4 regions of the Allobosea sp. NPDC055332 genome follow, and region 1 is predicted to be linked to each of the others. Evidence: riboswitches for the same ligand, from Rfam matches in the RefSeq annotation. Region 1 holds a riboswitch; each other region holds the start of a gene.
The links. A riboswitch is a leader RNA that binds a small molecule or an ion and turns the genes downstream of it on or off. The one in region 1 is predicted to bind cobalamin.
Positions count from the first base shown of each region.

Region 2: another riboswitch for cobalamin. It lies ahead of ACWIGM_RS28440 (CbtB domain-containing protein); the one in region 1 lies ahead of metE (5-methyltetrahydropteroyltriglutamate--homocysteine S-methyltransferase).
Region 3: another riboswitch for cobalamin. It lies ahead of ACWIGM_RS16590 (ABC transporter substrate-binding protein); the one in region 1 lies ahead of metE (5-methyltetrahydropteroyltriglutamate--homocysteine S-methyltransferase).
Region 4: another riboswitch for cobalamin. It lies ahead of ACWIGM_RS25355 (class I SAM-dependent methyltransferase); the one in region 1 lies ahead of metE (5-methyltetrahydropteroyltriglutamate--homocysteine S-methyltransferase).

Region 1 covers NZ_JBSHMO010000004.1:659,645-662,844, reverse strand. Annotated here, with positions in the region: gene ACWIGM_RS24700 (ribonucleoside-diphosphate reductase subunit alpha) at 1-1,058, opposite strand, end outside; cobalamin riboswitch at 1,172-1,370, opposite strand; cobalamin riboswitch at 1,527-1,729, shown strand; gene metE (5-methyltetrahydropteroyltriglutamate--homocysteine S-methyltransferase) at 1,844-3,200, shown strand, end outside.
Region 2 covers NZ_JBSHMO010000005.1:610,813-614,012, reverse strand. Annotated here, with positions in the region: gene cobO (cob(I)yrinic acid a,c-diamide adenosyltransferase) at 1-408, opposite strand, end outside; gene cobU (bifunctional adenosylcobinamide kinase/adenosylcobinamide-phosphate guanylyltransferase) at 413-925, opposite strand; cobalamin riboswitch at 981-1,160, shown strand; gene ACWIGM_RS28440 (CbtB domain-containing protein) at 1,196-1,369, shown strand; gene ACWIGM_RS28435 (CbtA family protein) at 1,380-2,135, shown strand; gene ACWIGM_RS28430 (DUF1636 family protein) at 2,184-2,609, shown strand; gene cobW (cobalamin biosynthesis protein CobW) at 2,606-3,200, shown strand, end outside.
Region 3 covers NZ_JBSHMO010000003.1:48,886-52,085, reverse strand. Annotated here, with positions in the region: gene ACWIGM_RS16600 (amidase) at 1-959, shown strand, start outside; gene ACWIGM_RS16595 (hypothetical protein) at 1,123-1,317, shown strand; cobalamin riboswitch at 1,531-1,741, shown strand; gene ACWIGM_RS16590 (ABC transporter substrate-binding protein) at 1,850-2,989, shown strand; gene ACWIGM_RS16585 (FecCD family ABC transporter permease) at 2,986-3,200, shown strand, end outside.
Region 4 covers NZ_JBSHMO010000004.1:800,947-804,146, forward strand. Annotated here, with positions in the region: gene phnE (phosphonate ABC transporter, permease protein PhnE) at 1-819, shown strand, start outside; cobalamin riboswitch at 927-1,129, shown strand; gene ACWIGM_RS25355 (class I SAM-dependent methyltransferase) at 1,351-2,109, shown strand; gene ACWIGM_RS25360 (TonB-dependent receptor) at 2,106-3,200, shown strand, end outside.

The sequences.
Region 1 (3,200 bases):
AAGTCGAAGGACGACAACAGGTCGTAGAACTCGATCGCCCTGCCCTCACGGTCGATCTCGCGGATGGCGAGGCCCATGGCGACGCGCATGAAGAAGGCCTGCGGCAGCTCGAAGCGGTTGCCGCGGACATGCAGGAAATAGCGGTCGTAGAGCGTCTGGAAGCCGAGATAGTCGAACTGCAGGTCGCGCTCCGGCTTCAGCGCCGCGGCGATGCGGGCGATGTCGAAGCGGCCGAGCTCGGGGTCGATCAGTTCGTTCTCGATGCCCACCTTCAGATAGGCCTCGAAATACTCGCCATAACGGCCGGCCATCTCGGCTTGCGTCGCCTGTTCGGCTTGGCCGTAGGCGAAGCTCAGCGCCTCACGCCGGAGCTTGTCGAGCAAGAGGCGGGCCGAAACTTTCGAATAGTTAGGCTCGCTCTCGATCAGCGTGCGGGCGGCGAGGATCGGCGCCAGCGCCAATTCGTCGAGCGAGATACCGTCATAGAGGTTGCGGCGCGCCTCGGTGAGGACCGGCTCGGGAGAAACGCCGTCGAGATCGACGCAGGCCTCGCGTACGACCTTGTCGAGGCGGGCAGCATCGAGCGGAACGAAGGTCCCGTCGGCGAGCTTCATCTGCAGGGAGGGAGCCGCGGCAACTGCAGGCTTTGCTTCGGCCTGCGCCTTCGCCCGCTCCTGCGCCCGCTCGGCGCGATAGAGCACATAAGCGCGGGCGACCTTGTGGTGCTCGCCCCGCATCAGCGCCAGCTCGACCTGGTCCTGCACGTCTTCGATATGGAATGTGCGGCCAGAGGCGGCCCGGCGCGTCAGCCCGGCAACGACCTGCTCGGTCAGCTCGGCGACGACATCGTGGATTCGGCGCGAGGCGGCAGCGCTCGAACCCTCTACCGCGAGGAAGGCCTTGGTGAGGGCCACCGCGATCTTCGCCGGATCGAATGGCGTCACCGCGCCATTGCGGCGAATGATCTGATAGCCGGGCTCGTTCGCGACCGATTTTTGCGGCGCAGCGGTAACCGGCAAGGCGGCCGTTGGCCGTTCCGCTTCGAGAGACAGAGACATCGGCATCAACCCCAAGATGTTGAGGGCAAAGGCCGAGCGGTTGCGTCGAGAAGGCGCGCGGCAACCCAAGGCCGCGACCTGCCAAGCGCACCACCGGGACACCCCGCCCGAGGACGTAAACTAGGGTCGCGGCAGGTCTCCTGGCTCACGGGTCACCGCTCGCGTCCGTCTTCCCAAAGCCCGAAGGCCTCAGTGACTCGAATGGACGCGAACTCACCGCTGACAGTTGCGGGGGCAGCGCCGGTCTCTCACCGGCTTCCCTCTTAGCTCTCGATCTTGCGATTCGAGAGACCATCGACCACCAGATTTAGTGCTATGAGCACATGCGCTGTCAACTGGTCGTGCGCGCGGGTTTCCTCGACCGCATGTGGAAAGCGAGGACATCTCGGCCTCAGCGTTCGAGAAAGGTATGAACATGGAGACATAAAGATGTCTTTATATTTATTATTGACGACTGGCGATTGGCGCGCCATGATCAAGCGTCGAGGTTCTCCGGCACGGCTTGCCGCATCGGAGCTAAGAGGGAAGCCGGTGTGATGCCGGCGCTGCCCCCGCAACTGTCAGCGGCGAGCTTGCTGCCCCCCGATGTCACTGAGGCTCTCCAGCCTTGGGAAGACGGGCACAAGCGACGACCCGTGAGCCAGGAGACCTGCCCCGACACCATGAACGTCCTCGGGCGGGGTGTCCCGGTGGTGCGCTTGGCGGCTCCGCCCGGACTTGCGTTCGGCCGGTCTTCGTCCCGCGTCCGCTTTGGCCTTTGCCCCCAACTTGTTGGGGTTAAGCCTATGTCTCAATCAGTACATGTCGCCACTCTCGGCACACCGCGCATCGGTCCGCGCCGCGAGCTCAAGACCGCGCTCGAAAGCTTCTGGGCCGGAAAGTCAGACGAGCAGTCTCTGCTTGAAACCGCGGCCGGCCTGCGCGCCGCCAACTGGGCACGCCAGAAGGCGCAAGGGATCACGGTGATCCCGTCGAACGACTTCTCCTTCTACGATCAGGTGCTCGACACCAGCGTCATGGTCGGGGCGATCCCGGCGATCTACGGCTGGAAGGGCGGCCCGGTGCCGCTCGGCATCTATTTCGCCATGGCCCGCAGCTCGCAGGGCGATGTCGAGGCGCACACCTCCTGTGGCCACGCTCATCACGACCACGACCATCATCACGGCGTCCCGGCGCAGGAGATGACCAAGTGGTTCGACACCAACTATCACTACATGGTGCCAGAGTTCGCAGCCGGACAGCGCTTCGAGCTCGCCTCGCTGAAGCCGGTCGAGGAATATCGCGAAGCCAAGGCGCTCGGCTATGAGACCCGCCCGGTGCTGCTCGGCCCAGTCACCTTCCTGAAGCTCGGCAAGGCCAAGGATCCGGCCTTTAATCCGCTCTCGCTGCTTGGCGAATTGCTGCCGGTCTATATCGACGCGCTGCGCCGGCTCTCGGCCAACGGCGCCGAATGGGTGCAGATCGACGAGCCCTGCCTCGTTCTGGATCTCGACGAGCCGGCCCGCGAGGCGCTGCGCCGGACCTATGCGACGATCGCGCACGCCCTGCCGCAGCTGAAGATCATGCTGGCGACCTATTTCGGCGCGCTCGGCGACAATCTCGACACTGCGGTGGCCCTACCGGTCGCCGGCCTGCATCTCGACCTCGTCCGTGTGCCCGAGCAGCTCGACGCGGTCCTTGCCAAGGCGCCGCGCGGCCTGGTGCTCTCGCTCGGCGTGGTCGACGGCCGCAATATCTGGAAGGCCGATCTCGAGAAGGTTCTCGCGAAGATCGAGCCGGTGATCGCCAGGCGCGGCACCGATCATGTTCAGGTCGCGCCGTCCTGCTCGCTGCTGCACAGCCCGATCGACCTGGAGCTCGAGACCAATCTCAATTCCGAGGTAAAGGGCTGGCTCGCTTTCTCCGTCCAGAAGATGGGCGAGCTCTCGACGCTCGGTCGCGCGCTCGGTGGCGAGCGCGACAGCGTCCAGGAAGCCTTGGCCGCCTCGGCCGCGGCAGCTGCCGCACGCAAAGCCTCGCCGAAGGTCAACCACAAGGCGGTCGCCGAGCGGATGGCCGCGGTCACCGAGGCCTTCGGGCGCCGCGAGAGCGAATTCGCCAAACGCGCGAAGCTGCAGCGCACGCGCTTCAACCTGCCAGCGT
Region 2 (3,200 bases), on a different contig from region 1:
GAGCTCGTCCAGCACCAGGAGCCGGATGCTCTCATCCGCCATCAACTCCCTGGCTTTCTCGAACGCTCGCGTCGCGGCGGCGATGTCGCGGGCCTTGTCCTGCGTCTCCCAGGTGAAGCCCTCGCCCATGGAATGCCAGGAGACCTGGTCGCCGAAGGCGTCCAGCGCCTTGCGCTCGCCGGTCGACCACGCGCCCTTGATGAACTGTACGACGCCGATGCGCCAGCCATGGCCGAGCGCGCGCAGGATCAGGCCGAAGGCGGCGGTCGACTTGCCCTTGCCCGGGCCGGTGTTGACGATCAGCAGGCCCTTTTCCAGCGCCTTGCCGGCGACCTTGGCGTCCTGCACCGCCTTGCGCTTTTCCATCTTCGCCTTGTGGCGGGCGGCGTCCTCGGCCTCGTTCGTCATCGCGTCACTTCACCTGCATCGGCAATCCGGCGACCATGAAGACCACGCGCCCGGCCTGCGCCGCAAGCCGCTGATGCAGGCGGCCGGCCTCGTCGCGAAAGCGCCGGGCGAGCGCATTGTCCGGCACGATGCCGAGGCCGACCTCGTTGGAGACCAGTACCACCGGCGCACTCGCCTCGCGGCAAGCCGCCACGAGCTCGCCGGTCGCGATCGCGATGTCGCGCTCGGCCAGCAGCAGATTGGTCAGCCAGAGCGTCAGACAGTCAACCAGGATGGGTTGCCCGACACGCGCATTGCGGATCGCCTCGGGCAGCGCGACCGGCGCATCGACCGTCAGCCAGTCGCGCGAGCGCCTGGCGCGATGCTCGGCGATGCGGGCGCGCATCTCGTCGTCATAGGCCTGGGCGGTGGCGATATAGGTCCAGGGCGCCGGCAGAGCCTCGATCAGCGCCTCGGCATGACGGCTCTTGCCGGAACGGGCGCCGCCAAGGACGAGGGTGAGCGGAGGGAGGGTCATGTCTACCATTCGCTTTCAAGGATCATCGTGCATTGCACAGCACCGCGCCTGTGGCTAATGATCGTCGATGACGGTGCCTCGACAACGAGGTGAAAAGGGAACGCGGTGAAGGACCGCGGCTGCCCCCGCAACTGTAAGCGGCGCGTCCTGCGCCATCGGCCACTGGGTTTCCCGGGAAGGCGGAGCAGGACACCAAGCCGTGAGCCAGGAGACCTGCCGTCTTTCGATGTCGTCCAGCAGGCTGCCGGTGGGGTGGCCAAGGAGAACCAGATGAATACGGCTACCGTCACCAGCCAGGCCAGCGTTTCGGAGCGGGCGAAAGCCGTCGCTGCCGCGCTGATCCTCGGCTTCGTGCTGATCTACACCGTCGGCTTCGCTGCCTCGTCCACTGTCCACAACGCGGCGCACGACACCCGTCACGGCCTCGCTTTTCCCTGTCATTGAGGGGAAGCACATGGTCACGCGTGTTCTCACGGTCAGCATTCTGGCCGGGCTTCTGGCTGGGCTGCTGATCTCGGCGCTCCAGCACGTCACCACCACCCCGCTGATCCTCAAGGCCGAGACCTATGAGGCGGCTTTGCGTGCGCCGAGCGGGCCGGTGCAGGCCGCGTTCTCGGGCGAGGCCCGCATCCAGCTCGCGCATAACGACCCGAAAGCCGGGGCCGAGCACACCGGCGAGCATGAATGGAAGCCGCAGGACGGCCTGCAGCGCACCGCCTTAACCAGCCTGGTGACGATCGGTACTGCGATCGGCTTCGCCGCCCTGCTTCTTGCCGGGATGATCGCCGCGAACGAACATATCGACCAGCGCCGGGCCTTGGCCTGGGCCGTCTGCGGCTTCCTCGCCTTCGGGCTCGCCCCGGCGATGGGGCTGGCGCCCGAATTGCCGGGCTCCGCCGCGGCCGAACTGCAGCACCGCCAGCTCTGGTGGCTGCTCACGGCGGTGGTCACCGCCGGCGCGCTCTTCGTCTTCCTGCGGGTCGAAGCCTCCTGGGCGCGGGCGCTCGCCGTACTGGCGCTACTGCTGCCGCATCTGATCGGTGCGCCGCATCCGGCCGCGCCGGAGAGCAAGGTGCCGGCCGAGATCGCCGCGCATTTCGCCGCGCTCTCGCTCGCCATCCAGGCCGCGCTCTGGCTCGTCACCGGCTTTGCCGTCGGCGTGCTCTGGCCTTGGGCCACGCGCCGCAGCACCGCCACCGCGGTCGCCTGACGCCTCGCGCGGCCGACCACGGCCGCGCCAGCCCAAGGAGGCGTTTTGATGCTCGAAGGCGATCTCGCTTTCGCGACGCAAGTCCGGCAGGAACCGGGCTGCACCATCCATGTCTGCACCGTCTGCCGGCGCCAGCGCGAGGATCTGCCGGAAGGCTATGACCAACCCGGCATCGGCCTTGCGGCAGCGCTCTCCGAGCGCATGGCCGGCAGCGGCATCGCCGTCATCCCGGTCGAATGCCTCTCCGTCTGCAAGCGGCCCTGCACGATCGCGCTCGCGGCCGAGGGCAAGTGGACCTATCTGATCGGCGATCTCGACGCCGGTCTTCATCTCGACGAGATCGTCAGCGGGGCGGAGAAATTCGCCGCCAGCGCTAACGGCATCGTTCCCTGGAAAGAAAGACCCGCTCCGTTCCGCAAGGGCGTGGTCGCGCGCGTGCCTCCCCTGCCGCGCACACAAGGATCAAACGAATGAACGCTCCCCAGACCACGACGCTCGGCAAGGTGCCGTGCACGATCATCACCGGCTTCCTCGGCGCCGGCAAAACCACCCTCGTCCGGCATCTGCTCGAGAACGCCGGCGGCAAGCGCCTCGCCGTTCTCGTCAACGAGTTCGGCGATCTCGGCTTCGACGGCTCCTTCATCGCCGGCTGCGGCATCGAAGGCTGCACGCAGGACGACATCGTCGAACTGCCGAACGGTTGCATCTGCTGCACCGTCGCCGACGACTTCGTGCCGGCGCTGGAAAAGCTGCTGAACCGGGAAAACCCGCCGCAGCACATCCTGATCGAGACCTCCGGCCTCGCTCTGCCGAAGCCGCTGGTCAAGGCCTTCAACTGGCCGGCGATCCGCTCGCGCGTCACCGTCGACGGCGTCATCGCCGTGGTCGACGGGCCGGCGGTGGCCGAGGGCCAGTTCGCCGACGATCCCGAGGCGCTGAAGGCGCAGGCCGCGCAGGACCAGGCGGTCGATCACGACAACCCGCTGGAGGAGGTGTTCGAGGACCAGATCCTCTGCGCCGACTTGATCCTGCTCAACAAGAGCGACCTCGTCGACGCCGAAGGGC
Region 3 (3,200 bases), on a different contig from region 1:
CCTGCGGCGGCTCCTCCGGCGGCGCGGCCGTCGCGCTGGCGACCGGCGAAGCCTGGCTGGCGCATGGCAACGATTATGGCGGCAGCCTGCGTATCCCCGCGGCCTTCTGCAACGTCACGGGTTTGCGCCCCACCCCCGGGCGTATTCCGCGCAAGCGCCTCGCCGATCCGTTCGACACCATCGCCGTCGAAGGACCGATGGCGCGCGACGTCGCCGATCTTGCGCTGTTCTTCGACGCGATGACCGGCTTCGATCCCGGCGACTTCCTGACCAGTCCATCGCACGAGCCGCTCTTCCTCGCCGCCGCGCAGGACCCGAGGCGACCGGCCCGGGTCGCCCTGTCCGCCGATCTCGGCGAGCTACCTATCGCTCCGGCGATCCGGAATGCCCTGGACCGTTTCGCGGTGCTGCTGGAAAAGGCCGGAACCATCGTCCATCGCGGCGCTCCCTCGGTGGCCGGAGCGATGGACGCGTTTCGGGCGCTGCGCGGCGAAGGCTTCTTCGCGACCTGGGAGCCCCTGCTCGATACCCATCGCGAGCAGTTCCCGGCGCCGGTGATGGCCGATCTCGTTCGCGGCCGCGATCAATCCGGAGCGGCGATCGTCGCGGCCAATCGCTATCGCAGCGAACTCTACCGCCGCACCGTCGATCTCCTCGACGAGCACGACTTCCTGGTCTGCCCGGCAACACAGGTCCTGCCCTTCCCGGCGCAAACGCTGTTCCCGACCGAGATCGAAGGCCGGCCGATGCAGGACTATCTCGACTGGATCTCGATCACCGCGATCTGGTCGCTGACCGGGCTTCCGGCGATCGCAATCCCGATCGGCTTCTCGCCGGAAGGCCTGCCGATCGGCATCCAGATTTTGTCGCATGGCCGGCGCGAAGCGGACCTGTTCAGGCTCGCCGCCTGGATCGAGCGCGAGCTCGCACTGCCGACCGCGCCGATCGATCCGCACTGAGCCGAGCGCGACAGTTCACAGGAGATCGATCGGCGCCGAAGATCGCCTCGCCGTGGCGCCGATGACGGCTCCGTCAAGACGGCCAGGGCTTGAACAGGCCACGAGACTACCCAAATCGCTACTCGAAAGGGGCCCTCGCCGCATCGCGCAACGGAGCTTCGCCATGGATACCGAGAAGCTGAAGCAGTTTCGTAAGCAATCGATCGAGAAGGCCCTTCGTGCCGGGCTCCCCGCCTATTTCCTCGACGAATGCGCCGATGACGGGGTGATCCGCGTCAAACCCAATGGCGTCGCGGAGCGGATCGTCGTCCTGCAGGGCCAGGCCCGGATCAGCCCGTTCGAGTGCCGATCCTGCTGAGCTTTGGCTCCGGCCGACCTCGCCGTCGATCGCGGTGAGGCCGGACCATCATCGTCATCCGGAGAGGCCGGTTCGCGACGATCCAGCTGGCTTGCGGGGCGGCTCGCTCCTGGCCTGGCAACCGCCCGAAACACGGCCAGGACCTTGCGATCCCCGACACCGGCGTCACGACGGCGATCACCAGCGGCGCTTGACGGTTCGGCCCGGCCCTATAGGTTGAGCCGCGATCGAGGTTCTCCGGGCTGTCCCCCGGAGCTAAGAGGGAATTCGGTGGGGCGCCCAGCGCCGAAGCCGAGGCTGCCCCCGCAACTGTAAGCGGCGAGCTCTCTGTCCATCGTCCACTGGCGCATCTGGCGCCGGGAAGGCCGGGCGGAACCGGCATCGACCCGCGAGCCAGGAGACCTGCCCCGGTCGTCGAAGACGTCTTTCGGACGGGGTGTTCCGGAGCTGTGTGTCGATGGCGGCCTTGGCCTCCATCCATCCACGCCCCTGCGCAGCTCCTCGTTCGTCATCTCGGGGAGCGATGAAATCCATGTTCATGCAGATTGCCGCCCGCGCCATCGCGGAGACCTTGACGGCTGAGCGCAGCCAGTCCTATCAGAAATGCAACATTGTAACAATCAAGGTTGCTTCTGTGCCGACCCCGCACCAGTTCGCTCGCCGTCTCCGCCTGCCGATCGCCGGGCTCCTCGGCTTCCTCGCCGCGGGCGCGGCCTGCGCCGCACCGACGCAATACCCGCTGACCCTTGAGAATTGCCGCGAAAGCGTGACCTTTACCGCTCCGCCCAAGCGCGTCGTCGCGATCGGCCAGACCCAGACCGAGATCCTCTACGCACTCGGCCTCGGCGACCGTGTCGTCGGCACGGCGGTGTGGTTCTCGCCGGTCGCAAAACCCTATGAAGCGGTCAACGCCAAGGTGAAGCGCCTCGCGGACAATGATCCGAGCTTCGAGGCGGTGCTGGCGCAGGAACCCGACCTCGTCACCGCGATGTTCGAATGGCATGTCGGGCCGAACGGCATCGTCGGCAAGCGCGCCCAGTTCGCGGGGGTGAAGGTACCGACCTATGTCTCGCCGACCGATTGCATCGGCAAGGACAATTCCGGCGCGGGCGACGGCGTGCGCACCCAGATGTTCACGATGGAGCTGGTCTATCGCAACATCCGCGAATTCGGGCAGATCTTCGACGTCGCCGAGCGGGCCGAGACGCTCGTCGCCGAGCTGAAAGCGCGCGAGGACAAGGCGGTCGCGGCCGTCGCCAGCCTCAAGGCCAGGGACGTGCCGGTCGTGGTCTGGTTCTCCAGCCGCGACATCAAGGGCGACGGTTTCATGGCCGGTAAGAACGGCGTGCCGGCCTATATCCTGTCGAAGCTCGGCGCCCGCAACATCATCAGCACCAATGAGGAATGGCCGCTGGTCGGCTGGGAGAGCATCGCCGGCGCCAACCCGGCGGTGATCGTCACGGTGAAGATGGATCGCCGCCGCTTCCCGGCCGACGATATCGAGAAGAAGCTCGATTTCCTGAAGACCGATCCCGTCGCCAGCAAGCTCGATGCGGTGAAGAACAACCGGATCGTGATCCTCGATGTCGGTGCGACCCGCGCCGGGCTCGACACGGTCGACGGCATCGAGACGCTCGCCAAGGCGATCTCCGGCTTCGGCCTTTCCCCTTGAGCCACGCCGCCCACGGCCCGAACTGGCCGGCGCGGATCGCGATCGCGCTGGCCTCGCTCGTCGCGCTCACCATCTCGGTGGCGCTGGCGGTGACGATCGGCGAGATGCGCATTCCTCTGGGCACCGCGCTGCGGGCGCTCGGCAACGGGCTGTTCAAGCTCGATTTTCCGGTGAGCGCGATCCAGCAGGGCGTGATCTTCGATTATCGCCT
Region 4 (3,200 bases), 140 kb from region 1:
GCTCCGAGCGGCGAGGTCAAGCAGGGCGCCTCCGGCCCGGTCTGGCACCGTTTCACCACGGCCGAGCGCAGCATGCGTCTCGCCTTCTGGGCGGCCGCTGCGTTGGCGCTCGGTTGGTCGCTGCAGACCATCGAGGTGATCCCCGAATTCCTCTACGACGCGCCGGCGCAGACGGTCGACCTCTTTGCGAGGATGTGGCCGATCGACTGGGCTTACTTCCCCAAGACCGTGCAGCAGGCGCTGATCGAGACGCTGCACACCGCAACGCTCGGCACGATCCTGGCGATCCTGCTGGCGACGCCGGTCGCGCTGATGTGCGCCCGCAACATCTCCTCCTCGGCCTGGGTCAACACGCTCGGCCGCTTCATCCTGGTCGCGACGCGCTCGGTGCATACGCTGGTCTGGGCGCTGTTCTTCGTCGCCGTCTTCGGCCCCGGCGCGCTCGCCGGCGTGCTGGCGGTCGCGGTCCACTCGATCGGCTTCACCGGAAAATTCCTGGCCGAGGCGATCGAGGAGGCCAAGCCCGGCCCGATCGAGGCGCTGCGAGCCGCCGGGGCACCGCGGCGCTCCGTCCTGCTCAAGGGCTTCTGGCCGCAGGTGAAGCCGGCTTTCCTCGCCGTCAGCCTGTTCCGCTGGGACATCAATGTGCGTGAGAGCGCCGTGCTCGGCTTGGTCGGCGCCGGCGGCCTCGGCGTCGCCCTGCAGGCCGCGATGGACAATCTCTACTGGGACCAGGTCGGGCTCGTGCTCGTCGTGATCTTCGCGGTGGTGGTTGTGACCGAGATCGTCACCGCCACATTGCGGGCGAAGGTGATCTGAGGGCTTGCGGTTGGCCGATAGCTGGCGGTTTCCGCTGTGCCCATGACGGCCATCCACAGCCTGCGCGGCGATGCCAGCGTTGCGGGTTGACGCCACAATCCCGCCATATAGGTTGACGCGCGTCGAGGTCTTCGGAGCGATCCGAAGCTAAGAGGGAATCCGGTGCGGCGTTCGCGCCCAATCCGGAGCTGCCCCCGCAACTGTAAGCGGTGAGTTTCCGACCACAACGTCACTGGCGTTCACGCGCTGGGAAGACGGTCGGAAGCGCTGATCCGCGAGCCAGGAGACCTGCCCCGACGGCGTATTGATGTCGCGCGGGCGGGGTGTCCGGCGGATCGCTGGCATCTTCGGCCGCTTCCGCCGCCGTCATTGCCGCGCTCCCGAGCAGCCCTGTCCCGCATAGCGAGGGGCTGACGACGGTGACGATGCATATAAGCGCAGGCTGCGAGGCCTGGTCTCGAACAGGGCAGGCCGTGCCTTTTACGGGCATGATCTATTGTAATGATATAACATATCATTCATAGGCACGGCATGACCTCTGCTTTCCCTGTCTCCGCCGGGCGAGACAACAGTCCGCTCGACCCCCTCGCGCTCTACGCCAGCGCGATCGACACCTCGGATTATGCGGTGCGCGTGGCGCCGCTCATTCGCCGCCTGGCTTTGGACATTGGCGACCTCGTCGATGTCGGGGCCGGGGGCGGCCAGCTCGGCTCGGCGCTCCTCGAACCCGGCCGCGCCTGGACGGCGATCGAGCCGTCGCCGGTAATGCAGGCGCGGCTTGCTGTGCATGAACGGCGGCCCCGCGTCATTCCGTTCGGTTGGGATGACGAGCGCGTCGTCTGCGAGGCTGCCGACACGGTGTTGGCAGCGACGATGCCCGGCTACTTCCACGACCCGCTCACCTTTCTCGCGCGCTGCCGGACATGGGCGCGCCGCCAGGTCATCTGGGCGGTACCGGCGCAGAAGGCTCCGAAAGGCTTGATCCTCGCCGCCTGCCTGCCGCGCGAATGGCATGGCGAGGACGAGACGCCCGGCATCGACCTTGTCCTGCCGAAGCTGGGGGGCAGCCAGCCCGACCGGATGGATGCGATCGACTGGACCTTCTCGCTCGTGCTCTCCGACCTGCCGGCATTCGCCGCCTTCCAGGCGGACCGGCTCGGCTGGGTGCCGGGTGATCCGCGCCGGCCCGAGCTCATCGCCCATCTCAGCAAGCAGGCTGTGCCGACCGAAGGCGGCCTGTGCCTCTCCTGCCATCGCCGCTCGGCCATCCTCGTCTGGACCCTGTCATGACTGCCCGCCATCTTGCCGCCGTCGCGCTTCCCTTCCTGCTGCTGACGGTGCCGGCCTTCGCTCAGGCCGAGATCAAGCTTGACGAACTCGTCGTCACCGCCACCGGCCGGCCCGAGCTGCGCAGCCAGATCCCCGGCACCGTCCAGGTGATCGAGCGCGAGAAGATCGAGCACTCCTCGGCGAAATCGCTGACCGACCTGCTTGCCGAGAACGCCGTCGGCTTCTTCAGTGAATGGACGCCGGCGCAGACCTCGATCAACATCCGCGGCGGCGCCAGCGACGGCCAGGGCAAGGATTTCCGCAGCCAGGTGCTGGTGCTGATCAACGGCAGGCGCGCCGGCACCGCCAATCTCTCCAAGCTCTCGCCGGCCGATGTCGAGCGCGTCGAGGTCGTGCGCGGCCCATCCTCGGTGATCTATGGCAGCCAGAACATCGGCGGCGTGATCAATATCATCCTGAAGACCGGCCGCACCGCGCCGGGCACGATGATCGAGGCGGCAGGCGGCTCCTGGGGGCTGTTGCAGGGCAAGGCCCAGACCGGCGGCCTCTATGACAGCATCGACTGGTATGCCGGCATCTCCGGCGGCAGCCGCGACGACTACCATTCCGGGCGCGGCGGTACCACGATGGCCAATACCGGCTGGAAGCGCTTCGGGCTCACCGGCGCGCTCGGCCTGCAGATCAACTCCGACCATCGCGTCGACCTGATGCTGCGTACCGACGGCATCTACGATGTCGGCTTCCGCGGCTCCGGCGCCAACACGATCAGCCAGGAGGATCGCTACAACAACTCGTTCGACATCAGCTACAACGGCCAGCTTCCGGGCGGGCAGGTGCGCTGGCTGCTGCAGGGCTATGCCGTGCAGGACGTCGACAATTTCCGCTGGGCCTCGCCGGTGATCCGCGGCGGCACCGGCCTGCCGGCGCCGGGCACTGCTGCCGACTACAACCGCCGCCAGCTCGACATCGTCGGTACCCGCTTCCAGCCGCGGGCGACGCTCTGGCAGGGCAACGAGATCCTCGCCGGCTGGGACTGGGAGCGCAGCACGCTGCGGTCCACCCGCGATCGCATCGGCGTGCCTGGCAATCCG